4 regions of the Kluyvera ascorbata genome follow, and region 3 is predicted to be linked to each of the others. Evidence: predicted binding sites of a transcription regulator. Region 3 holds the regulator's gene; each other region holds the start of a gene.
The links. Region 3 encodes PurR, which represses purine synthesis genes. Its sites were predicted from a motif close to CANGCAAACGTTTGCNTG; they were not measured.

Region 1: purH (bifunctional phosphoribosylaminoimidazolecarboxamide formyltransferase/IMP cyclohydrolase) is a predicted target of PurR. The motif match lies at 1,929-1,946, and genes of this name have one in related genera.
Region 2: MY052_RS22345 (NCS2 family permease) is a predicted target of PurR. The motif match lies at 3,600-3,617, and genes of this name have one in related genera.
Region 4: glyA (serine hydroxymethyltransferase) is a predicted target of PurR. The motif match lies at 1,211-1,228, and genes of this name have one in related genera.

The regions. Positions count from the first base shown of each region.
Region 1 is NZ_CP096201.1:4,742,915-4,749,030, forward strand. It holds rRNA gene MY052_RS22660 (16S ribosomal RNA) at 1-1,433, opposite strand, end outside; gene purH (bifunctional phosphoribosylaminoimidazolecarboxamide formyltransferase/IMP cyclohydrolase) at 2,053-3,642, shown strand; gene purD (phosphoribosylamine--glycine ligase) at 3,658-4,947, shown strand; gene zraR (sigma-54-dependent response regulator transcription factor ZraR) at 4,944-6,116, opposite strand, start outside.
Region 2 is NZ_CP096201.1:4,670,011-4,676,126, forward strand. It holds gene MY052_RS22335 (LysR family transcriptional regulator) at 1-81, shown strand, start outside; gene MY052_RS22340 (Na+/H+ antiporter) at 185-1,831, opposite strand; gene MY052_RS22345 (NCS2 family permease) at 2,025-3,374, opposite strand; gene soxR (redox-sensitive transcriptional activator SoxR) at 3,784-4,242, opposite strand; gene soxS (superoxide response transcriptional regulator SoxS) at 4,330-4,659, shown strand; gene MY052_RS22360 (YjcB family protein) at 4,911-5,192, shown strand; gene MY052_RS22365 (IclR family transcriptional regulator) at 5,240-5,983, opposite strand.
Region 3 is NZ_CP096201.1:2,640,605-2,646,720, forward strand. It holds gene MY052_RS12495 (MFS transporter) at 1-569, opposite strand, end outside; gene cydH (cytochrome bd-I oxidase subunit CydH) at 730-819, opposite strand; gene purR (HTH-type transcriptional repressor PurR) at 1,115-2,140, shown strand; gene punR (DNA-binding transcriptional activator PunR) at 2,159-3,070, opposite strand; gene punC (purine nucleoside transporter PunC) at 3,184-4,377, shown strand; gene cfa (cyclopropane fatty acyl phospholipid synthase) at 4,675-5,823, shown strand; gene MY052_RS12525 (riboflavin synthase) at 5,866-6,116, opposite strand, start outside.
Region 4 is NZ_CP096201.1:1,321,930-1,328,045, forward strand. It holds gene hmpA (NO-inducible flavohemoprotein) at 1-1,018, opposite strand, end outside; gene glyA (serine hydroxymethyltransferase) at 1,345-2,598, shown strand; gene MY052_RS06275 (DoxX family protein) at 2,680-3,102, opposite strand; gene MY052_RS06280 (ChiQ/YbfN family lipoprotein) at 3,302-3,496, opposite strand; gene MY052_RS06285 (3-phenylpropionate MFS transporter) at 3,700-4,836, shown strand; gene csiE (stationary phase inducible protein CsiE) at 4,833-6,110, opposite strand.

The sequences.
Region 1 (6,116 bases), 2.1 Mb from region 3:
CTTCTTTTGCAACCCACTCCCATGGTGTGACGGGCGGTGTGTACAAGGCCCGGGAACGTATTCACCGTAGCATTCTGATCTACGATTACTAGCGATTCCGACTTCATGGAGTCGAGTTGCAGACTCCAATCCGGACTACGACATACTTTATGAGGTCCGCTTGCTCTCGCGAGGTCGCTTCTCTTTGTATATGCCATTGTAGCACGTGTGTAGCCCTACTCGTAAGGGCCATGATGACTTGACGTCATCCCCACCTTCCTCCAGTTTATCACTGGCAGTCTCCTTTGAGTTCCCGGCCGAACCGCTGGCAACAAAGGATAAGGGTTGCGCTCGTTGCGGGACTTAACCCAACATTTCACAACACGAGCTGACGACAGCCATGCAGCACCTGTCTCAGAGTTCCCGAAGGCACCAAAGCATCTCTGCTAAGTTCTCTGGATGTCAAGAGTAGGTAAGGTTCTTCGCGTTGCATCGAATTAAACCACATGCTCCACCGCTTGTGCGGGCCCCCGTCAATTCATTTGAGTTTTAACCTTGCGGCCGTACTCCCCAGGCGGTCTATTTAACGCGTTAGCTCCGGAAGCCACTCCTCAAGGGAACAACCTCCAAATAGACATCGTTTACGGCGTGGACTACCAGGGTATCTAATCCTGTTTGCTCCCCACGCTTTCGCACCTGAGCGTCAGTCTTTGTCCAGGGGGCCGCCTTCGCCACCGGTATTCCTCCAGATCTCTACGCATTTCACCGCTACACCTGGAATTCTACCCCCCTCTACAAGACTCTAGCCTGCCAGTTTCGAATGCAGTTCCCAGGTTGAGCCCGGGGATTTCACATCCGACTTGACAGACCGCCTGCGTGCGCTTTACGCCCAGTAATTCCGATTAACGCTTGCACCCTCCGTATTACCGCGGCTGCTGGCACGGAGTTAGCCGGTGCTTCTTCTGCGAGTAACGTCAATCACTAAGGTTATTAACCTTAATGCCTTCCTCCTCGCTGAAAGTACTTTACAACCCGAAGGCCTTCTTCATACACGCGGCATGGCTGCATCAGGCTTGCGCCCATTGTGCAATATTCCCCACTGCTGCCTCCCGTAGGAGTCTGGACCGTGTCTCAGTTCCAGTGTGGCTGGTCATCCTCTCAGACCAGCTAGGGATCGTCGCCTTGGTGAGCCATTACCTCACCAACCAGCTAATCCCATCTGGGCACATCCGATGGTGTGAGGCCCGAAGGTCCCCCACTTTGGTCTTGCGACGTTATGCGGTATTAGCTACCGTTTCCAGTAGTTATCCCCCTCCATCGGGCAGTTTCCCAGACATTACTCACCCGTCCGCCACTCGTCACCCAAGAGCAAGCTCTCTGTGCTACCGTTCGACTTGCATGTGTTAGGCCTGCCGCCAGCGTTCAATCTGAGCCATGATCAAACTCTTCAATTTAAGTTTGATGCTCGTGAATTAAACTTCGTAATGAATTACGTGTTCACTCAGAGACTTGGTATTCATTTATCGTCTTGCGACGTTAAGAATCCGTATCTTCGAGTGCCCACACAGATTGTCTGATAAATTGTTAAAGAGCAGTGCAACACGGCTTTCGCTCACTGTTGCGAGGTGGCGTATATTACGCTTTCCTCTTTCAGAGTCAACCCTCATTTTCAGGTTTTTCTCTTCAATCAACCCGGCTAGTTAATGTGAAGTGATTCACATCCGCCGTGTCGATGGAGGCGCATTATAGGGAGTTTCCTTGGGGCCGCAACCCTTAAATGACAGAAAAATGACTGACTGCTGCAATCCCCAGCAGAACCCCGCCTTATACCCATTTACACACAGAGTTATCCACAAAATAAGGATCTCTTTCGAGAGTCACCTGGTTTTATCCCTCATCTATAGAGATGAAATAATGGAATTGAGGTAAAGAGAAAAATTCGCGAGCGTTGCGCAAACGTTTTCGTTACAATGCCCCCGCAAAACAAGGATGCCCCGTAAGGGGCGTTAGCTGAGTTTTTACGCAAGAATTCACCTAACGCTCTCTGTAATAGTCAAATCCAGGGGATTTACCATGCAACAACGTCGTCCAGTCCGCCGCGCTCTGCTCAGTGTTTCTGACAAGGCCGGTATCATCGAATTCGCCCAGGCACTTTCCGCACGCGGTGTGGAGCTGCTGTCTACAGGTGGCACTGCGCGCCTGTTAGCAGAGAAAGGTCTGCCGGTGACCGAAGTTTCCGATTACACCGGCTTCCCGGAAATGATGGATGGACGCGTAAAGACCCTGCATCCAAAAGTACACGGTGGCATCCTCGGTCGTCGCGGCCAGGACGATGCCATTATGGAACAGCACCACATTGCTCCTATCGATATGGTTGTCGTTAACCTGTATCCGTTCGCCGAGACCGTCGCCCGCGAAGGCTGCTCGCTGGAAGATGCAGTAGAGAACATTGATATCGGCGGCCCGACCATGGTGCGCTCCGCCGCCAAGAACCATAAAGATGTGGCTATCGTTGTGAAGAGCAGCGACTACGACGCCATTATTAAAGAGATGGATGCTAACGAAGGTTCTCTGACCCTCAACACCCGTTTCGATCTCGCGATTAAAGCTTTCGAACACACCGCCGCCTACGACAGCATGATTGCCAACTACTTCGGCAGCATGGTTCCGGCTTACCACGGCGAAAGCAAAGAAGCCGCCGGTCGCTTCCCTCGTACGCTGAACCTGAACTTCATTAAGAAACAGGATATGCGCTACGGCGAGAACAGCCACCAGCAGGCTGCCTTCTATATAGAAGAGAACGTCAAAGAAGCGTCCGTTGCCACCGCGCAGCAGGTTCAGGGTAAAGCGCTTTCTTATAACAACATCGCCGATACCGATGCGGCGCTGGAGTGTGTGAAAGAGTTCAACGAACCGGCCTGCGTTATCGTCAAGCACGCTAACCCATGCGGCGTGGCGGTAAGCACCTCTATTCTTGACGCTTACGACCGCGCTTATAAAACTGACCCAACCTCCGCGTTCGGCGGCATCATCGCCTTTAACCGTGAGCTGGATGCTGAAACCGCGCAGGCGATCATCTCCCGCCAGTTCGTGGAAGTCATTATCGCCCCATCCGCGACCGAAGAAGCGCTTAAGATCACCGCCGCTAAACAGAACGTTCGCGTGCTGACCTGCGGCCAGTGGGCACAGCGCGTACCGGGCCTCGACTTTAAACGCGTTAACGGCGGCCTGCTGGTTCAGGACCGTGACCTGGGTATGGTGACCGAAGGTGAACTGCGCGTGGTTTCCAAACGTCAGCCAACCGAGCAGGAGCTGCGCGATGCGCTGTTCTGCTGGAAGGTGGCGAAGTTCGTCAAATCCAACGCCATTGTGTATGCCAAAGAGAACATGACCATCGGTATAGGCGCAGGCCAGATGAGCCGCGTTTACTCCGCCAAAATCGCGGGCATTAAAGCGTCTGATGAAGGTCTGGAAGTGAAAGGCTCCGCCATGGCTTCCGATGCGTTCTTCCCGTTCCGTGATGGCATTGATGCTGCTGCCGCCGTTGGCGTGAGCTGCGTTATCCAGCCTGGCGGTTCTATCCGCGACGAAGAAGTGATTGCCGCCGCCGACGAACACGGAATCGCGATGATCTTCACCGATATGCGCCACTTCCGCCATTAATTCAGGGAACAGACGATGAAAGTTTTAGTCATTGGTAACGGCGGGCGCGAACACGCGCTGGCCTGGAAAGCCGCGCAGTCCCCGCTGGTTGATACCGTTTTTGTCGCACCGGGTAACGCCGGTACCGCACTGGAGCCCGCGTTGCAGAACGTGGCTATCGGCGTCACCGATATTCCGGCACTGCTAAGCTTTGCCCAAAACGAGCAGATTGACCTGACCATCGTCGGCCCGGAAGCGCCGCTGGTGATTGGCGTGGTCGATGCGTTCCGCGCCGCTGGCCTGAAAATCTTCGGGCCAACCGAAGGTGCCGCGCAGCTGGAAGGCTCCAAAGCCTTCACCAAAGATTTCCTTGCCCGTCACCAGATTCCGACGGCGGAATATCAGAACTTCACCGAAGTTAAGCCTGCTCTGGCATACCTGCGCGAAAAAGGCGCGCCGATCGTTATCAAAGCCGACGGCCTGGCCGCCGGTAAAGGCGTTATCGTCGCGATGACTCTCGAAGAAGCCGAAGCCGCCATTCACGACATGCTGGCCGGTAACGCCTTTGGCGACGCGGGTCACCGTATCGTTATCGAAGAGTTCCTCGACGGTGAAGAAGCGAGTTTTATCGTGATGGTCGACGGCGAGCACGTACTGCCGATGGCGACCAGCCAGGACCACAAACGCGTAGGCAACGGCGACACCGGCCCGAACACCGGCGGCATGGGGGCATACTCTCCGGCACCGGTGGTGACCGATGAAGTCCACCAGCGCACCATGGAACGGATCATCTGGCCAACCGTAAAAGGTATGGCGGCGGAAGGGAATACCTACACCGGTTTCCTGTATGCCGGTCTGATGATCGATAAACAGGGCAACCCGAAGGTTATCGAGTTCAACTGCCGCTTTGGCGATCCGGAAACTCAGCCGATCATGCTGCGCATGAAGTCGGATCTGGTGGATCTTTGCCTGGCCGCCTGCGACGGCAAGCTGGATGAGAAAACCTCCGAGTGGGACGAACGCGCTTCGCTGGGCGTGGTGATTGCCGCGGGTGGTTACCCTGGCCACTACAACACCGGTGATGAGATCCACGGTCTGCCGCTGGAATCCTCAACCGACGGTAAGGTCTTCCATGCGGGCACCAAACTCGCCGACGACGACCGCGTGCTGACCAGCGGCGGCCGCGTGCTGTGCGCTACCGCACTGGGCCACACCGTAGCAGAAGCGCAGCAACGCGCTTATGCCTTAATGACCGACATCCACTGGGACGGCAGCTTCAGCCGCCGCGACATCGGCTGGCGCGCCATCGAGCGTGAGCAGAACTAACGGCTAAGCTTTGCCAGCAGCGTTTTGCGCGTAATGCCCAACTGACGGGCGGCTTCAGTTTTGTTGCCGCCCGTTTTTTCGAGCGCCGCCAGGATGACCTCTTTTTCCACCTCCACCAGCGGCAGTATCTCATCATAGGCCGACGACAAAATCGGTACCGGCGTACCCACAATCGCCAGCGGCAGCTCGCGCTCAGAGACATATTCTCCCGTCAGCAGTACCACCGCCCGCTCCACCGCATTTTCCAGCTCGCGAATATTGCCCGGCCAGTCGTAGTGAATCAGCAAATCCATCGCCTGCGGGGTAAATCCTTGCACCGCTTTACGGTTTCGCTCGGCGTAGCGTTTCAGGAAGTGGTGCGCGAGGGAGGGAATATCTTCGCGGCGCCGACGCAGCGGCGGCATGTCGATGGTCACCACGTTCAGCCGGTAATAGAGATCCTGGCGAAAGCGCCCGGCGCTGACCTCTTCAGCTAGATCGCGATGGGTCGCGGCAATCAGGCGGACATCCACCGAAATAGTCTGGTTACTGCCCACGCGCTGCACTTCACGTTCCTGAATCGCACGCAGCAGGCGTACCTGCATCAGCGGTGAGATATCACCAATTTCATCGAGGAATAAGGTTCCGCCACTCGCTTGTACAAAGCGCCCTTCCCGCCGTTTATCCGCGCCGGTAAACGCACCTTTCTCGTGGCCGAACAGTTCAGACTCCAGCAAAGATTCATTGAGCGCCGCGCAGTTCAGCGTCACCAGCGGCCCATCGCCGCGCGCGCTGCTGGCATGCAGGGCTCGCGCCACCAGCTCTTTACCGGTGCCCGATTCGCCGTGAATCAACACGGTGGCATCAGAAGGGGCAACCAGGATGATATTGTGCAGCAGCGCCTGCATTGCCGGGCTATCGCCAACCATCCCGAATTGAGCCGCGGGAGAAGCCTCAACCACGCCGTCAGGCTGCAAGGTATGCACCAATGCCCGCGCGAGCGTTTGCTGTAGGTTATCGAAGTCTAACGGCTTGATGAGGTAATCCAGCGCACCAGATTTTAGCGCCTCAACCGCCGTCCCCACGCTGGAGTAGGCGGTCATGATCAGCACCGGGATCGACGGATTCCAGGTTTTTATCTCTTTGAGCGTTTCAATGCCGTCCATCTCCGCCATGCGGATATCGCAGAG
Region 2 (6,116 bases), 2.0 Mb from region 3:
ATTTGGCGGGAAGGGGTTTATTTGTCTCACAGCGCTCAAGCGTGGCTGAAGTGCTGTGAGGGGTTTACGCTGCCAGAGTAGATATGGTGCCATTCCCGGGGTCGGCGTAAACGCCTCGCCCGGGCTACGATACACGACCGTAGCCCGGCCAAGCGCAGCGCCGCCGGGGCAGCACCGGACTTAACTACGCATCCTCAATCAACAGCGCTTCCAACAGGTCGAGGTCATGCAGCAGCTTCTGCAAGGTCTCGTTGCTTATCTGACGCGTCGCGCGCAGGTGATACAACTCCCCACGCTCAGAGCGCAGCGCCGCGAGGCGGAAGCGGCGTTCAAGCTGCTCTTCCAGCATCGAGGTCTCTACGTCGTTACGCCCATCGACGCGGCGACGCAGGTTACCAATCACGCGCGAACTGACCTCGGTCAGCAGCTGATTATCGATGTTCTCGGTGGTATCCGCGGCAAGACGCTCCTCCATTTTCTGAATAGCGACAATCGCCACGTCCGCCGTCGCAGCCCGCGCCAGGCGCTCTTCTTTACGCTGCTGCACGTTATCGGTTGATTCGATATGACGCAGCAAAATCGGCAGCGCAATCACCCCGACAAACAGCGAGAACAGAATCACGCCCGCGGCCAGGAAGATAAGCTCATAACGCGCCGGGAAGGCATCACCAGAAGGCAGCAGCAGCGGAATGGAGAGCACACCGGCCAGGGTAATCGCCCCGCGCACGCCGGCAACGGAGGAGATCAGCAGCTCACGAGTGGTCCATGAGCCAAACTCCATCGGTTTCTTTTTCAGGAAGCGCTGGCTCAGCTTACGCATCGTCCACAGCCAGCCAAAACGCACCAGCATCAGCGCCGCGTAAATCAGGATGATATCGGTAAACAGCATCCAGGTTTCGACGTTCGGGTCAGCCTCTGCCGCCACCAGCGAGCTTTCGAGAATATCCGGCAGCTGTAGACCTAACAGCAGGAACACCATGCCGTTAAACACAAACTCCAGCATCGCCCAGGTGCTGTTGGCACGCAGACGCATCGCCAGCGGCGCGGTGCGCATCACGCCGGAACGGGTGATGGTCATCCCGGCCGCTACCGCCGCGAGGATACCGGACACCCCGATATGTTCGGCAATGAGATAAGAAGCGAACGGCAGCAGGAACAGCAGCACAATCTGCGTGGCCGGTTCATCACCACCCCAGCGGCTCAGGAAACGCATCGAGCGACCGTACGACCAGCTGACCACAAAACCTGCCAGAATGCCGCCGATTGCCACTTTGAGGAATTCCATCGTCGCACCGCCGACGGTAAAGACCATCGTGCCCATCGCCACCGCGACGGCAAACTTCAGCGACACCAGGCCAGAGGCGTCGTTCATCAGCGCCTCGCCTTGCAGAATCCCCATGATTTTTTTCGGAATGCGCCCCTCACCGACAATCCCGGATAGCGCCACGGCATCGGTCGGCGAGAGTACAGCCGCCAGCGCAAAGGCTGGAATCAGCGGTATACCTGGCACAATCCAGTAGATCAGGAAGCCAATCCCTACGACCGTCACCAGCACTAATGCCAGCGCCAGCCCGAGGATCTCTCGCCCGTGCTCAATAAACTCGCGCGTCGGCGTTTTCCAGCCGTCGGCAAACAGCAGCGGCGGAATGAACAGAACGAGGAACAGTTCCGGGTCAAATTCAACGTGCAAACCAAACGTTGGCCACGCCAGCAGCGCGCCGATGGCGATTTGCATTAAAGGTAGTGGGATCTGGAAGGGCATTACGCGCGTAACCACCCCGGAGAGCGAAACCACGAGGGTCATGATGAGTATAGTGAAGAATATTTCCATGCGTTCCCTGTTTACAGCGTTGTCTTATTATTCAAAACATGAAGCGTCGTGCTTCCGAGTTTACGTTACCCAGATTAACGCAAAAGGAAACGAGAGGTGGCTGAAAATAGAAAAAAAGTCCAGACCTGTAGCCCGGCCAAGCGACAAACAAAAAACCCGCCATCAGGCGGGTTTTTTCTGCGAGGGTAGGAGATTAAATCGCCCAGCCGCCCGCATAGAAGATAACCAACGCCGCCGCAATCACTACGGTGCCGATGTTCAGCTTGCGCCATTCGCCTGAAACCACGCGGCCAACCACCAGCGTCGCGAAGCCAATCATGATGCCGGTAACGATGTTACAGGTCAGCACGATCATCACCGCGGTGATAAGACCAGACATCGCGTCAACGAAGTCGTTGAAGTCGATACGCGCCACGTTGCTCAGCATCAGCAGGCCGACGTACATCAGCGCAGGTGCGGTCGCATAGCCTGGAACCAGGTAAGAGAGCGGAGAGAGGAACAGAATCAGCAGGAACAGGATGCCAACGGTGATTGCCGTTAAGCCGGTTTTACCACCTGCCGCCGTACCCGCTGCGGACTCGATGTACACCGCCGCCGGGGATGCACCCACAACCGCAGAGAACACGCTGCTCAGGGAGTCAGTGGTCAGCGCTTTGCCGCCGTTAATGATCTGGCCGTCTTTATCCAGCAGGTTTGCCTGACCGGCTACCGCGCGGATAGTACCGGTGGCGTCAAACACGGCGGTCATCACCAGCGCCAGTACGCTTGGCAGTACAACCGGGTTCAGCGCGCCCATAATATCGAGGCTACCAATCAGCGAGTTGCCCTGGTCATCGCTCAGCGATGGCATGGCGAACACGCCGGAGAAGTGCACGTTTGGATCGAAAATCAGACCCACGATGGAGACACCAATGATGGTCAGCAGAATGCCGCCCGGTACCTTCAGTTTCTCCAGACCGATAATCATCGCCAGACCGACCAGCGTCATGATAACCGGGAAGCTATCGAACTGACCCAGCGCAACCGGCAGGCCGTCCAGTGGGTTTTTCACCACCATGCCAACGCCGTTCGCGGCGATCAGCAGCAGGAACAGGCCGATACCAATGCCCGTACCGTGCGCAATGCCCTGCGGCAGATTGCGCAAAATCCAGCTACGAATACCGGAAGCAGAGATGATGGTAAACAGTACACCCATCAGGAATACCGCGCCCAGCGCAACCGGAATGCTGATGTGCTGGCCCAGCACCAGGCTAAAGGCGGTAAAGGCGGTCAGTGAAATCGCACAGCCGATAGCCAGCGGCAGGTTTGCCCACAGGCCCATCACGATAGAACCGACACCGGCCACCAGACAGGTTGCCACGAAGACCGCAGCCGGTGGGAAACCGGCTTTACCCAGCATGCCCGGCACCACGATCACCGAGTAAACCATCGCCAGGAAGGTAGTAAGACCGGCGACAATCTCCTGACGAACGGAGCTACCACGTGCAGAAATTTTAAACCAGGCGTCTAACGAACCGCCGGTACGCGCTGAAGGCGTAGACATAGAAAACATCCCCTGAGAGTTTTTATCATTCGTTCGTCTGCGTGGTGGAACATCCACTGCCAGCTAAGCGTCATCTCCATGTGCTACTTGCGGCAATAGGGGAGCCACAAAAAAGCAAACGATTAACTCCGCGCAGACAAAACGATATTCGGAATTCCTTATCCTCGGCGTGTGCGAGATAAGGTTGACCCGCTCATTTCCGGCGTAAGATGCGTCCGAAATTTGAAGGCAAACGATTATCTGGCTTTTATGCCCCTTTTTTCAACAGAAGTTTGCCCTGGTTTATGAAAATTAACGAATGCCGATGGAGAATTGGTCAACCCATGCGCAAACGTTATCGTTCATGCGCAATCCAGCAACATTTCTATGGCAAAAATGTCGCAATTATCAGAGGAAGAATGAATAAGGATTACTCATCTTCCAGCAAACGAGCGCCGGTCCCCTCTTCCCCCAGTTTATCGCCGGGATTACGCAGCGGGCAGTCGCGCAACGACATGCAGCCGCAGCCGATGCAGCCGTTCAGTTGGTCGCGTAAGGCTTCCATCGCGTGGATGCGTTTATCCAGTTCTTCGCGCCATTGGGTGGTGAAATGCTTCCAGTCTTTCGGCCCCAGCGTGTGGTTTTCCGGCAGAACGCTCAGCGATTCACCGATAGTGCCGAGCGGGATCCCTAACCGCTGGGCAATTTTGATAATCGCCACGTAACGCAAAACATCACGCTTATAGCGTCGCTGATTACCACTATTTCTCGTGCTACGAATTAGCCCTTTGCTTTCATAAAAATGCAGCGCTGAGACCGCAACGCCAGTTCGTTTCGCTACTTCACCCGGTGAAAGCAGCGTTTTTATTCTCGTCGATTTTTTTTCCATAATCCGCTTTACCTCAAGTTAACTTGAGGAATTATACTCGCCGACAGAACAGAAATCGACGCGAAAATAGACAACGGGGAGAGCCTTATGTCCCATCGGGAAATTATTCAGACGCTAATTGAATGGATAGATGAACATATCGATCAACCGCTTAATATCGATATCGTGGCCCGCAAGTCCGGCTACTCTAAGTGGTATCTGCAAAGAATGTTCCGCACCGTGATGCATCAGACGCTAGGCGACTATATCCGCCAGCGACGCCTGCTGCTTGCCGCAGAAGCGTTGCGCACCACCCAGCGTCCCATCTTTGATATCGCCATGGATCTCGGCTACGTCTCGCAGCAGACCTTCTCGCGCGTATTCCGCCGCGAGTTCGATCGCACGCCGACGGACTACCGTCACCATATCTCCGCCTAATACGCATTCAGGCTGCCACACCGGCTGTGGCGGCCTTATCCATGCTTTGATCGGGGTTATTGAATTGACAAAAATCCTGCGTTTACCTCTGGTGAATAAAACAGCAAACGTGATATAGTTCACACTATGATATGAAACAGAAACGCTGTTTCACTCAATTTGTGAATGCCTTCAGATAGCCAGAGCGCCCAGTGCCTCATACACAAGTGCTGTCCGGGCAGCTTGTTGTTTATCTCTGAGGAAAAGGTCCCATGCTTTCACTTACCGCAGGCGTTACGCTGTTACGTTGGCCATTAACCAGCGCGGTGCTGATGTTCGTTGCTAGTACCCTGAAAATCAAACTTCGTAAAGCCGATTACATCGGTCTGGGCGCTATTTGCAGCATGCTGGGTCTTGCGGCCGCCTGCTGGTTCGCAACCAGTTTGCTCGGTATCACCCTGGTAGAAATCTCCACTATCTTTAACAATATCAAAGATGTGATGGTTGAAGTGATGAGCCAGACGCCGCCAGAATGGCCGGTTGCGCTCTACTAAATACAAAAAACCCCGCCGCGGCGGGGTTTTTTATTATCAGGGCGCGGCTATTCCCCGCCTAAGGCCAACGCAATACGCCGGGCCGCTTTTTTGAGTTTGTCCTGCCACTCCCCCACGTTGCTTTGCGCAAAATGTTGGGTCGATGACACCAGTGCCAGCGCGGCGCAGTGTTCTTTCGGCGCAAAACGCACAGGCACCGACAGCGACGATACCCCGACCGCCAGCTCCTCATCGGCGCGGTAGCAGCCCGCTTTGCGAATCTGCTGCATCCGCTTAAGAAACGCCTCTTCCGTTTCACCCAGACCTGCGGCCAGAACCTCTTCACGACAACGTTCGAACAACCCACGCTGCTGCTTCGAGGTTTGGTTGGCTATCACCACTTTTGGCGCGCTGCCGGAAAACATCGGGCGCGGGCGACCGCGGCCATAAATCAGCGCAATCTCCTGATTCGAACATTCGTGGTGCAGGTCGAGAAACACATCGCCATCAAGTCTGGAGAGTGTGCAGTGGCAGCCTGTCAGCGTCACCAGTTCACGCATCTGCGGGATACTCGCCGCCAGCAGCGGGTCAGTGCTGCGAATAACATAATCCAGCAGCGTGATACGCGGGCCAAGGGCGTAGAAACCGCCGTTAAAACGCTGCAACAGACCAGCCAACATCAGCTCTTTCAGGTAGCGGTAGCCAGTGGGAGTTGAACATCCCAGCGCTTCGACGATGCGGTCGGCTTCCCATACGGGGCGTGCGGCAGTGAACAAATCCAGTACCGACAGCATTCGATTCAGGCTGGTCATGATGTCTCTCCATGGCAAAACGCGCATTGTAGCGGTTGCCATCGACGCGAGCCAGATGGCGGCTTCCACCGGCTTGAAAAAGCCCTACCGAAGCCAGGTTTTTTAGCAGTATTTGATTAAATGAGGATGTCGT
Region 3 (6,116 bases):
TCCGGTCTTTCGCCTGCCCCGCCCTTCGGCAGCGAGAACCACAGCCCCAGAATCGCGATAACGCCAAGCCCGGCGGTGGCCAGGAACGACATACGCCAGCCGATGGTTTCACCCAGCCACGTCGCGGCAGGTACACCACCGATATTCGCGATAGTCAGCCCCATAAACATAGTGGCTACTGCGCTCGCCTGTTTGTGCTTCGGCACGACGCTCGCCGCCACCACCGAACCCAGGCCAAAGAACGCGCCGTGATTAAGGCTGGTAATAATGCGCGACAACAGCAGCGTGGTGTAATCCGGCGCGATGGCAGAAAGCACGTTGCCGAGAGTAAAAATCGCCATTAAGAAAATCAGCGCATTTCGGCGAGCGCGATGCGAAAGCAGCAGCGTCATCAACGGCGCACCGACCATGACGCCGACCGCATAGGCACTGATCAGCATCCCGGCGGCAGGAATGGAAACGTCCACCCCTTTGGCGATGACCGGCAGAAGCCCCATCGGCGAGAACTCGGTGGTGCCGATACCAAAGGCACCGACGGCTAACGCCAGTAAGGGGAAGTTAATTTTCATGCTCAAGCTCCGAGTGGCCGCACAACAGACGCGGCATAAGGACATAATGCAAAAGCATGACATTAATCACAGAAAAACAGAAGTGTACAAAACTGCAAAAGATTATTGCGAATTCGGTAACAATCAGACAGGAGGGAGCGGACGCTCCCCCGCAGAGGAATTAATGCAGAACGGCAGTCAACGCGGCAGCGACGATCAGCGCCAGCGTAATAACGGTGGTAGAGAGCGACAGCTTAAGTTCGGTACTCATCAATTTTTTCTCCTTTTTATTTCCACAGCAAAACTGAGCTAACTCATTTTTGCACAGTATTGCGCAAAAATCTTCACAGTTTTAGCAGGATGTTGTTTTTTGCTCTTCCACTTTGCGCCAGGATAAGTCAGAATTCGACGCTTATTTATAAGCGTACCGGCCATTGACCCCCTCCTGTCGTCCTGTATCGTTTTCCCGGCGAATCGCAATCCATAAAATTGCGTCAGGGTGTGTGAAGGCAAACGTTTTCCTTTCGATTTTATCAGGGGCAGGCCAGGGTCTGGAGTGAAATGGAATGGCAACTATTAAAGATGTAGCGAAGCGCGCAAACGTTTCCACTACAACCGTATCACATGTAATTAACAAGACGCGTTTTGTTGCTGAAGAGACGCGTGAAGCCGTCTGGGCGGCAATCAAAGAGCTGCACTACTCGCCAAGCGCCGTTGCCCGTAGCCTCAAGGTTAACCATACCAAATCGATTGGTTTACTGGCGACCAGCAGCGAAGCGGCCTACTTTGCCGAAATTATCGAAGCCGTTGAGAAAAACTGCTTTGAGAAAGGCTATACCCTGATTCTGGGTAACGCCTGGAACAACCTGGAAAAGCAGCGCGCCTACCTGTCAATGATGGCGCAAAAGCGCGTCGATGGCCTGCTGGTCATGTGCTCTGAGTACCCAGAGTCGCTGCTGTCGATGCTGGAAGAGTACCGTCACATCCCGATGGTCGTCATGGACTGGGGCGAAGCCAAAGCAGACTTTACCGACTCCGTTATTGATAACGCATTTGAAGGTGGTTACACCGCGGGCCGTTACCTGATTGAGCGCGGACACCGCGATATTGGCGTGATCCCAGGCCCTCTGGAGCGTAACACCGGCGCAGGCCGTCTTGCGGGCTTTATGAAAGCCATGGAAGAAGCGCAAATTAACGTGCCAGCCAACTGGATTGTGCAGGGTGACTTTGAGCCAGAGTCAGGTTATCGCGCCATGCAACAAATTCTGTCACAGCATCCGCGCCCTACCGCTATCTTCTGCGGCGGGGACATTATGGCGATGGGTGCCCTGTGTGCGGCAGATGAGATGGGGCTGCGCGTGCCGCAGGATATTTCGCTCATCGGCTATGATAACGTGCGCAACTCACGTTTCTTCACCCCAGCGCTGACCACCATTCATCAGCCGAAAGATTCACTCGGCGAAACGGCCTTCAATATGCTGATGGATCGCATCGTCAGCAAACGCGAGACGTCTCAATCGATTGAGGTGCATCCGCGCCTTATCGAACGTCGTTCCGTGGCCGACGGTCCGTTCCGCGACTATCGCCGCTAAGCATGACCCGCGGACACCCTACTCGGGTGTCCGCAGCCACTCTTCATTTAACGTTTCGCTATCCCCCAGATACTCCAGCAACCAGTTAAGCGCCGGCGACGCTTCGCTTTGCTGCCACGTCAGACAACAGGCGGCATCCGGGAACGGGTTCTCAAGCTGTAACACGACCCACTCTCCGCTTTCCAGCCACGGCTGCGCCTGATGTCCTGGCACCATCGCCGCACAAAGCCCCGCCGAGATACAGGTTTCCGCTGAGGCCCAATCCGGCACGACCACGCGTTTTTGGTTATCGAGCAGCCAGGTCGTTCGCTTCGGCAGAGATCGCGACGTATCTTCACGCACCAGCGACGGCCAGTTGCGCAACACGTCGTCGCTCAGTGGACCGTCCATTCGAGCCAACGGATGCGTACTGGCGACCACGCAATGCCAGTTGAGCATCCCCATATCACGGAAAGCGAAACGGCCACCGACCGGAATCGCCTGGGTTGCGCCAATCGCCAGTTCCACACGACCGTCCGCCAGCGCATCCCAGACGCCGTTGAATACCTCCTGGTAAACAATCAGTTCCACATCGCTGAAATGACGATAGAAATCGACGATCAGCTGGCGAGTTCGCTGGGGCTTCACGATATTATCGACCGCAATCGCCAGCTGCCCTCGCCAACCGTTAGCAATTTGCTGGCACTGCTGACGGGTGATCTGCATTTTTTTGATAACAGAACGTCCCTCTTTCAAAAACCATGCCCCCGCTGGGGTCAGTTCTACGTCGCGATGACGACGTTCGAACAGCGGCACGGCTAGCCACTCCTCTAGCTGGCGTACCGTGTAGCTCACCGCAGAAGGCACACGGTGCAGTTCCTGCGCCGCGGCGCTAAAGCTGCCGTTGCGCGCCACCGCATCAACGACTTCCAGAGAATATTCAGACCACATTTTTTGCCTTCAAATATTTTGAATCCATGGCGCAAATATTAGCGTTTCACAAGCCGTTATGCACTCTCTACACTCAGCGGCATTGTTTACTCATGATAAAAAGGGCGAAGTTTATGCAACCTGGGAAAGGATTTTTAGTCTGGCTCGCGGGATTGAGCGTATTAGGCTTTCTGGCCACCGATATGTATCTCCCCGCTTTTGCCGCCATTCAGGAAGACCTGCAAACGCCGGCTTCCGCCGTCAGTGCGAGCCTCAGCCTGTTTCTGGCAGGCTTTGCCGTCGCGCAGCTTTTGTGGGGACCGCTGTCAGATCGCTATGGTCGCAAGCCTATTTTGCTGACTGGGTTAACCATTTTTGCTATTGGCTGCATTGGTATGCTGTGGGTGCGCGATGGCACCACGCTGCTGGTGCTGCGCTTTGTACAGGCCGTTGGCGTCTGTGCGGCTGCGGTGACCTGGCAGGCCATGGTCACCGATTACTATCCGGCCCAGCGTACTAACCGTATTTTCGCCACCATCATGCCGCTGGTTGGGCTATCACCGGCGCTCGCCCCGCTGCTGGGTAGCTGGCTGCTGGCACACTTTGACTGGCAGGCTATTTTCGCCACGCTGTTTATTATTACGCTGCTCCTGATGCTGCCGGCATTCCGCCTGAAACCGGCGCACAAAAAGCACGCCGCGAGCGAAGAGAAGCTCACCTTTATGCGTCTGTTACGCAGCAAAGACTATCGTGGCAACGTACTTATCTACGCCGCTTGTTCGGCAAGCTTCTTCGCGTGGCTTACCGGTTCGCCGTTTATTCTGCATGAGATGGGCTACAGCCCAACGGTGATAGGCCTAAGCTATGTACCGCAAACCATCGCCTTCCTGATTGGCGGCTACGGCTGTCGCGCGGCCTTGCAGAAATGGCGTGGCGCACAAATGCTGCCATGGCTTTTGGTTATCTACGCGCTGAGCGTGGTGGGCACCTGGGCAGTAGGTCTGGCTGAGAATGCGTCGCTGACTGCCCTGCTGATTCCATTCTGCGTAATGGCTATTGCGAACGGTGCTATTTATCCGATCGTCGTCGCTCAGGCTCTGAAGCCTTTCCCACAGGCTACGGGGCGCGCCGCAGCGCTGCAGAACACCCTGCAATTAGGACTGTGCTTCCTCGCAAGCCTGGCGGTCTCTACGCTGATTGCGACGCCGCTGTTGACCACTACCAGCGTAATGTTGGTCACCGTGCTGCTTGCTGGCGTCGGTTACAAAATTCAGCTGGCCGCGCGCCGCGCTGAACGCGATATGGAACACGCCACTTCCCACGCCTAAACATCACCGATATCAATATCTCAGGAAATGATTAGGGCGCTAAGATTTTTAGTTGAATCAACAAACTTAGCGTCCTATACTGGATCCGCATCACATAAATAATATAGATTTAACTTATTAAGCGGGAGCAGGATAGCTTCCCGTTGGACCATGGATAGGCTTTCGGCAAGGGATACTTCCCTTCCTCTGTGCTACGTCGGATAGCAGGCTCACGAATTTCGTGAGATTTCTCACAAACCCATAAAAAGCGTCTACGCTGTTTTAAGGTTCTGATCATCAGGTCGGGATGGAGAAGCTATGAGCTCATCGTGTATAGAAGAAGTAAATGTACCGGATGACGACTGGTATCGTATCGTTAGCGAGCTGCTAAGCCGAGCAGGCATTGAGATTAACGGCAATGCTTCCTGCGATATTCAAGTCAAAAATCCGCGTTTGTTTAAACGTGTTTTACAAGAAGGTTCGCTGGGTCTTGGCGAAAGTTATATGGACGGTTGGTGGGAATGCGATCGTCTGGATATCTTTTTCGACAAGGTACTGCGCGCCGGATTAGAAACGCAACTCCCTCACAATATTAAAGATACGCTTCGCATTGCCGCCGCGCGTCTTTTTAACCTACAAAGCCGTAAGCGTGCCTGGCAGGTCGGTAAAGAACACTACGACCTCGGCAACGATCTCTTTAGCCGCATGCTCGACCCGTTTATGCAGTATTCCTGTGGCTACTGGAAAGATGCGCAGACGCTGGAAGCAGCTCAAGAAGCCAAACTGGACCTTATCTGCCAGAAATTACAGCTCCAACCCGGCATGAAAGTACTGGATATCGGCTGCGGCTGGGGCGGTCTGGCCGAATTTATGGCCAAAAATTACGGCGTGAGCGTTAAGGGCGTGACCATTTCAGCGGAGCAGCAAAAAATGGCGCAGGCGCGCTGTGAAGGGCTGGATGTCGAAATACTGCTGCAGGATTACCGCGACCTTAACGATCAGTTTGACCGCATTGTTTCCGTCGGGATGTTCGAGCACGTTGGTCCGAAAAACTATGACACCTATTTTTCCGTCGTCGACAGAAACCTGAAGCCCGACGGACTGTTCTTACTGCACACTATCGGCTCGAAAAAAACGGACAATAATGTCGATCCCTGGATCAATAAATACATCTTTCCGAATGGCTGTTTACCCTCAGTACGCCAGATTGCGCACGCCAGCGAACCTCACTTTGTGATGGAAGACTGGCACAACTTTGGCGCTGACTACGATACGACGTTGATGGCATGGCATGAACGCTTCCTCGAATGCTGGCCGGAAATCGCGGACAACTATTCTGAACGATTCAAACGCATGTTTAGCTACTATCTCAACGCCTGCGCGGGTGCGTTCCGTGCACGAGATATTCAGCTATGGCAGGTGATGTTCTCACGCGGCGTAGAGAGCGGTTTGCGCGTCGCCCGATAAATAAAAAGCCCGGAGCACACAGCCCCGGGCTTTTTTTTCTGCCTATTCCGCTTCAGCTTGCTGCTGTGCCGCTTCTTTTGCCGCCATCACACGCTCAACGGTATCGACTACCGCCTGCGTTTGCGGATCAATTTCAATGTTGACGCGGTCGCCCAGGCGTTTTTTGCCAAGCGTAGTGCGCTCCAGGGTTTCCGGGATCAGGTGGACGCAGAAACGCGTCGCCGTCACTTCACCGACCGTCAGGCTGATGCCATCAATACCGATAAAGCCCTTGTACAGGACGTACTTCATCA
Region 4 (6,116 bases), 1.3 Mb from region 3:
CGCTGTCGAATGCGTTGGACTGGCGGTCTGCGTCGGTCGGGGTGCGATACCACAGGTGCGACGTGAAGTCAGGCAGCGCGCTACCCAGCGTTTTCACCTCATCGGCAAAGGCGTGAACGTCGCCATTTTCGGCTGCATGGAACCAGTTAACCTGCGCTGGGTGGTGGTTTTTAGACAACGTATCCAGCATCGCCAGCATCGGCGTTTGCCCCACGCCGCCGGAAATCAGCGTGACCGGCGTCTGCGGGGTGACGTTCAGGAAGAAGTCGCCAGCAGGTGCAGCCAGATAGACTACATCACCTTCTTTTGCTGCGTTATGCAGCCAGTTCGATACCTGACCGCCGTTTTCACGTTTCACGGCAATGCGGTAGCCTTTACCGTCTGGTTTACGGGTCAGAGAGTACTGACGAATTTCCTGATACTCGAAGCCTTCCGGCTTCAGCCATACCGCCAGATACTGGCCCGGCTGATAATCCGCAACTGGCTGACCGTCCACCGGTTCCATCTCGAAGCTGGTGATAAGTGCACTGCGCGGCGTCTTTTTCACGATGCGGAAGGCGCGGGTGCCTTCCCAACCGCCGGTTTTGCTGGCGTTATCCTGATAAATCTCGGCTTCGCGGTTGATAAACACGCCCGCCAGCACACCGTAGGCTTTGCCCCAGGCGTCCAGCACTTCCTGGCCCGGGCTAAACATCTCATCCAGCGTCGCCAGCAGATGCGCACCTACGATGTTGTACTGCTCCGGCTTAATCTGGAAGCTGGTGTGCTTCTGGGCAATTTTCTCTACCGCTGGCAGCAGTGCAGGCAGATTTTCAATATTGCTGGCGTAGGCGGCAATGGCGTTAAACAGCGCTTCACGCTGGTCGCCGTTACGCTGGTTGCTCATATTGAAAATCTCTTTCAGCTCCGGATTGTGGGTGAACATCCGATCATAAAAGTGGGCGGTGAGCTTTGGTCCAGTTTCAACCAGCAGGGGAATAGTGGCTTTTACGGTGGCGATGGTTTGAGCGTCTAGCATGGCAGGTCTTCCTTTCAATGTTATCTAATGTTGCATGTTAAATGCATCTTATAAAAATACCCCTGCTTTGTAAATGGTTCTTTGAAGGAATGCGCTATTGCGGTTACAACTTGAATTATTCACATCACAATCCTGAAAAGAAATCCGTTTCCCTGTCGTAGCCCTTTATTCCTCAACCCCTTGTGTGGCGCGGAGGTAAACGTTTGCGTAATTTCGTTTGTCAAGACCTGTTATCGCAGAACTAATCAGTTATACTGTTGGCCGTTGTCCAATTGGACTGCCTTTTCAGGCCAAAATTTAATTGTTAGCTGAGTCAGGAGATGCGGATGTTAAAGCGTGAAATGAACATTGCCGATTATGATGCCGAACTGTGGCAGGCTATGGAGCAGGAAAAAGTACGTCAGGAAGAGCACATCGAACTGATCGCCTCCGAAAACTACACCAGCCCGCGCGTTATGCAGGCGCAGGGTTCTCAGCTGACCAACAAATACGCTGAAGGTTACCCAGGCAAACGCTACTACGGCGGTTGCGAATACGTTGATATCGTTGAACAGCTGGCGATTGACCGTGCGAAAGAACTGTTTGGCGCAGACTACGCTAACGTGCAGCCGCACTCCGGCTCTCAGGCTAACTTCGCTGTCTACACCGCGCTGCTGCAGCCGGGCGATACCGTGCTGGGTATGAACCTGGCGCAGGGTGGCCACCTGACTCACGGCTCCCCGGTTAACTTCTCCGGCAAACTGTACAACATCATCCCTTACGGTATTGATGAGTCCGGTAAAATTGACTACGACGAGATGGCTAAGCTGGCTCAGACCCACAAACCGAAAATGATCATCGGTGGCTTCTCTGCTTACTCCGGCGTTGTAGACTGGGCAAAAATGCGTGAAATCGCAGACAGCATCGGTGCTTACCTGTTCGTCGACATGGCACACGTTGCCGGTCTGATTGCCGCAGGCGTTTACCCGAACCCGGTTCCACACGCACACGTTGTGACCACGACCACTCACAAAACCCTGGCGGGTCCACGCGGTGGCCTGATCCTGGCGAAAGACGGCAGCGAAGAGCTGTACAAAAAACTGAACTCCGCCGTGTTCCCAAGCGCGCAGGGTGGCCCACTGATGCACGTGATCGCCGGTAAAGCGGTTGCGCTGAAAGAAGCGATGGAGCCAGAGTTCAAAGTTTACCAGCAGCAGGTTGCTAAAAACGCTAAAGCGATGGTGGAAGTGTTCCTGAACCGCGGCTACAAAGTGGTTTCTGGCGGTACTGAAAACCACCTGTTCCTGCTGGACCTGGTGGATAAAAACCTGACCGGTAAAGAAGCTGATGCCGCGCTGGGCCGCGCTAACATCACCGTTAACAAAAACAGCGTACCGAACGATCCTAAGAGCCCGTTCGTGACTTCCGGTATCCGTATCGGTTCCCCAGCGGTAACTCGCCGCGGCTTCAAAGAAGCTGAAGTGAAAGAGCTGGCCGGCTGGATGTGTGATGTGCTGGACAACATCAACGATGAATCTGTCATCGAAAGCGTCAAAGCGAAAGTGCTGGATATCTGCGCTCGCTTCCCGGTTTACGCGTAATCGCTAACCGTAAGATGCAAAAAAGGCCGCGTATGCGGCCTTTTTTTATGCCTGATAAGCATAGTGCCTTCAGACAAACCATCAACGCCTATCTAACGAAATTTTCCCCGGCCCGGCAATCGCCAGCAGCAGGAACGCGCCTGAAATACTGACGTTCTTGTAGAAGTTAATCATGTTTGGCATCACCGCATCACCGGTCATGTTCCAGAAGTGGTGGCCAATCACCGCCGTCCCCAGAGTGTAGAAGATAAAAAGCACCGCCAGCGGACGGGTAAAGAAGCCCAGAATCACCAGGATAACGGCAGGCACTTCCATCACAATGGCAATAATGGCGGCGAGGGAAGGCATCGGTGCGCCCGACGCCGCCATATATTGTACCGTCCCGTCGAAGTGAAGCATTTTGGGATAGCCGAAAAGAATAAACAGCAGCACGATGGCGATACGGGCGATTAGCAGTAGCAGATCGCGCGAAGCGCCGAAGTCGAGATAACGGAGAGCGTTCATGGTCATTCCATTGTGTAAGTACGTGTGATTTAAACGTAATACACAATATGGCTCCCTGCCAGCGCGCGCACATAAATCAGTCTTATGGCTGGAACGCACGTATTGTGCCTGACGGGACCATAACCCTGCTTTGATGCCCGGTTATATGAATATTTCTAATACGAAGTTCGTCGTTTTTCTGCTCGCTCTTATTACAGATTCAGCGAGAAGCCTTTAGAACCTTACCGCATTTTTCATCGCTCGCCTGGCCGTTGCCGCTCATTGCGGCCTGAATGCACTCCTGGTAATCCAGCGATGAAAGGGTTTCGTTACTGCTATGCGTTTGTGGCTTTGACGGTGTGCTGGCACAGCCCATCAAGAAAAATACAACGAGCGCGGGGAGAAGGGGTTTCATGGTTCCATCCTGAGATATTGGTGTCCGTGATGACAGTGTGCACCGCGGTGAAGCGAGCGCTGTAACCGTTTGTGCGGACGGATGACTGGCGCAAAAATAGATAAAGGTGACGCCCATCACAATTATCTCGTTAACGTGAGGAGTAGTTCTCTTCAGAATGTGGGTTGAGTCATTAGACTAGGGATTCCACAACGGGAGGAACCATGGTTTTGCACTCCACGCGCTGGCTGGCGCTCAGTTACTTCACCTACTTTTTTAGCTACGGTATTTTTCTTCCTTTCTGGAGCGTCTGGCTCAAAGGCGCAGGGCTATCGCCCGAAACCATCGGTCTGCTGCTCGGCGCGGGGCTGGTTGCCCGTTTTCTCGGGAGCCTGCTGATTGCGCCGCGCGTGAGCGATCCTTCGCGCTTAATCAGCGTACTGCGCATTCTGGCGCTGATGACGCTGCTGTTCGCCGCCGCGTTCTGGGCGGGAACGCAGGTCGCCTGGCTGATGGTGGTGATGATCGGCTTCAACCTGTTCTTCTCGCCGCTGGTGCCATTGACCGATGCGCTGGCGAATACCTGGCAAAAACAGATAACCATGGACTATGGCCGGGTGCGACTGTGGGGCTCGATTGCCTTTGTGATTGGCTCTGCGCTCACCGGTAAGCTGGTCAGCCTGTTCGATTATCACGTGATTTTGTTGATGCTGAGCCTTGGCGTCGCGTCGATGCTGTTGGGGATGCTGCTGAAGCCTTCGGTGATGCCGCTCGGCGAAACTCGCCATCAGGAGAGCGTTGGTTGGCCAGCCTGGCGCTCCTTAATCACGCAAAACTGGCGCTTTCTCGCCTGCGTCAGTCTGCTTCAGGGGGCTCACGCGGCCTATTACGGTTTCAGCGCCATCTTCTGGGAAGGGGCAGGATATTCGGCATCGGCCATCGGCTATCTGTGGTCGTTGGGCGTGGTCGCCGAAGTGGTCACTTTTGCGCTGAGCAAAAAAGTTTTCCGCCGCTTTAGCGCGCGGGATCTGCTGCTGCTGTCGGCGGTTTGCGGCGTTATCCGCTGGGGGCTGATGGGCTGGACCACGAGCCTGCCGTGGCTGATTCTGATTCAGATCCTGCATTGCGGCACCTTCACCGTCTGTCATCTGGCGGCGATGCGCTATATTGCCGCCCGCCAGGGAAGCGAAGTCATTCGCCTGCAGGCGGTCTACTCGGCGGTGGCGATGGGCGGCAGTATTGCGGTGATGACCATGTTCTCCGGCTTCCTTTATCAGCATCTCCATCAGGGGTTGTTCTGGGTGATGGCGCTGGTGGCACTACCGGCACTGGTGCTGCGACCAAAAACCGTCGCCCGCTAGGTCTCCAGAATCTTGCAGATATGCTGCTGCTGGTGCTCGCTGAGCGGTTGTTCGGCGTGGATCAGCGGCGGCGAAAACAGGGGCAGGGCAATCGCGTAAGGCGAGATAACCAGCGTGCTGTTTTTCGGCGCGCCTTCTTTCTGGAACGTATTAACCGCCAGGTATTTCACGGTCAGCGGCAGCAGCGTCAGTTCGCGAAGCTGCTGTTCTATCTCTTGCTCAAGCGCCGGGTTATTTCCGGTCAGCAGTACCACCTGTTTTTCCTGTAGATCGCTTTCCTGCATCAGTCCTGCTCCAAAAATTACCGCAATCAGCGCCGCTTCATCGTCGCTAAAATTCAGGCTATAGCGCGTTTCAAAGTCACTCAGCGCCGCGCGGGTGGTACGAATTAAGCGTGGGTAGAGGCGGTGGATCTCTTCGGGGAGATGATGATCGATACCGATCTCAAACACGCAGCGATTCAGCGCCTGCGACAGATGCACGTAGAGTTGATCGTGCAGACCGCGCTCATCGGTGAAATGGCAGTGCGCTTCATGTTGAAAACGATCGACCAGCCTGGCAATTGCCAGATGCAGCTGCTTATCCTGCTCACGCCCATCAAACAGAGGATTGGGCACCTTCAGCAGCATAAACAGCAACGCGAGGAAGTGCTGCTCGTTATGATTCGGCGTCTGCATAACGCGTCGCTGCCAGTGATGGACAATATCCGCCGCCATCTGGTATTCAACGGTCGACTGTGTCCAGGCGCTTTGTAGCGGAGTAAAGCGTGGGCTTTCTCCCTGATGGTGCTGTAGCAGACAGTATTGCAGATACAGACGCAGGAACTGCCCGTCGCGACATTCGAATTCGCGCTGCAGGCTGCGGGCACAGCGGTTTACCAGCGCCTGCAGGTTGGTTTCATCGTACAGCGTACGAGGAATTTTCAGCCGTTTGAGCTGCGTTTTAAGTGCCGGTGTAAAATGTTGGGTAACAAAATGGGGGCACAAACGCAATGCGCGGCGAAGCCAGTGCAGCAAGCACAGGCGCAGGTCGAGAGTGGTGCCTTCAATCCGATAGCAGCCATCCGCCTGAGTGGCGATCGCCAGACGATGGTAACGCTCAACCTCCTCTCCGGCTTCAATGACATCTTGCCGGGCGGTGGAAACATCGACATTATTCACCATGCCAATGTATTCCGCCGTGATGGAATGACCAGGGAGATAGAGCATCAGCAGCGCCTGGCAGCGGCGCTGCGGACTGGAAAGCACAGATGGCGGTTCGAGTACGGTCATCATCTGTTG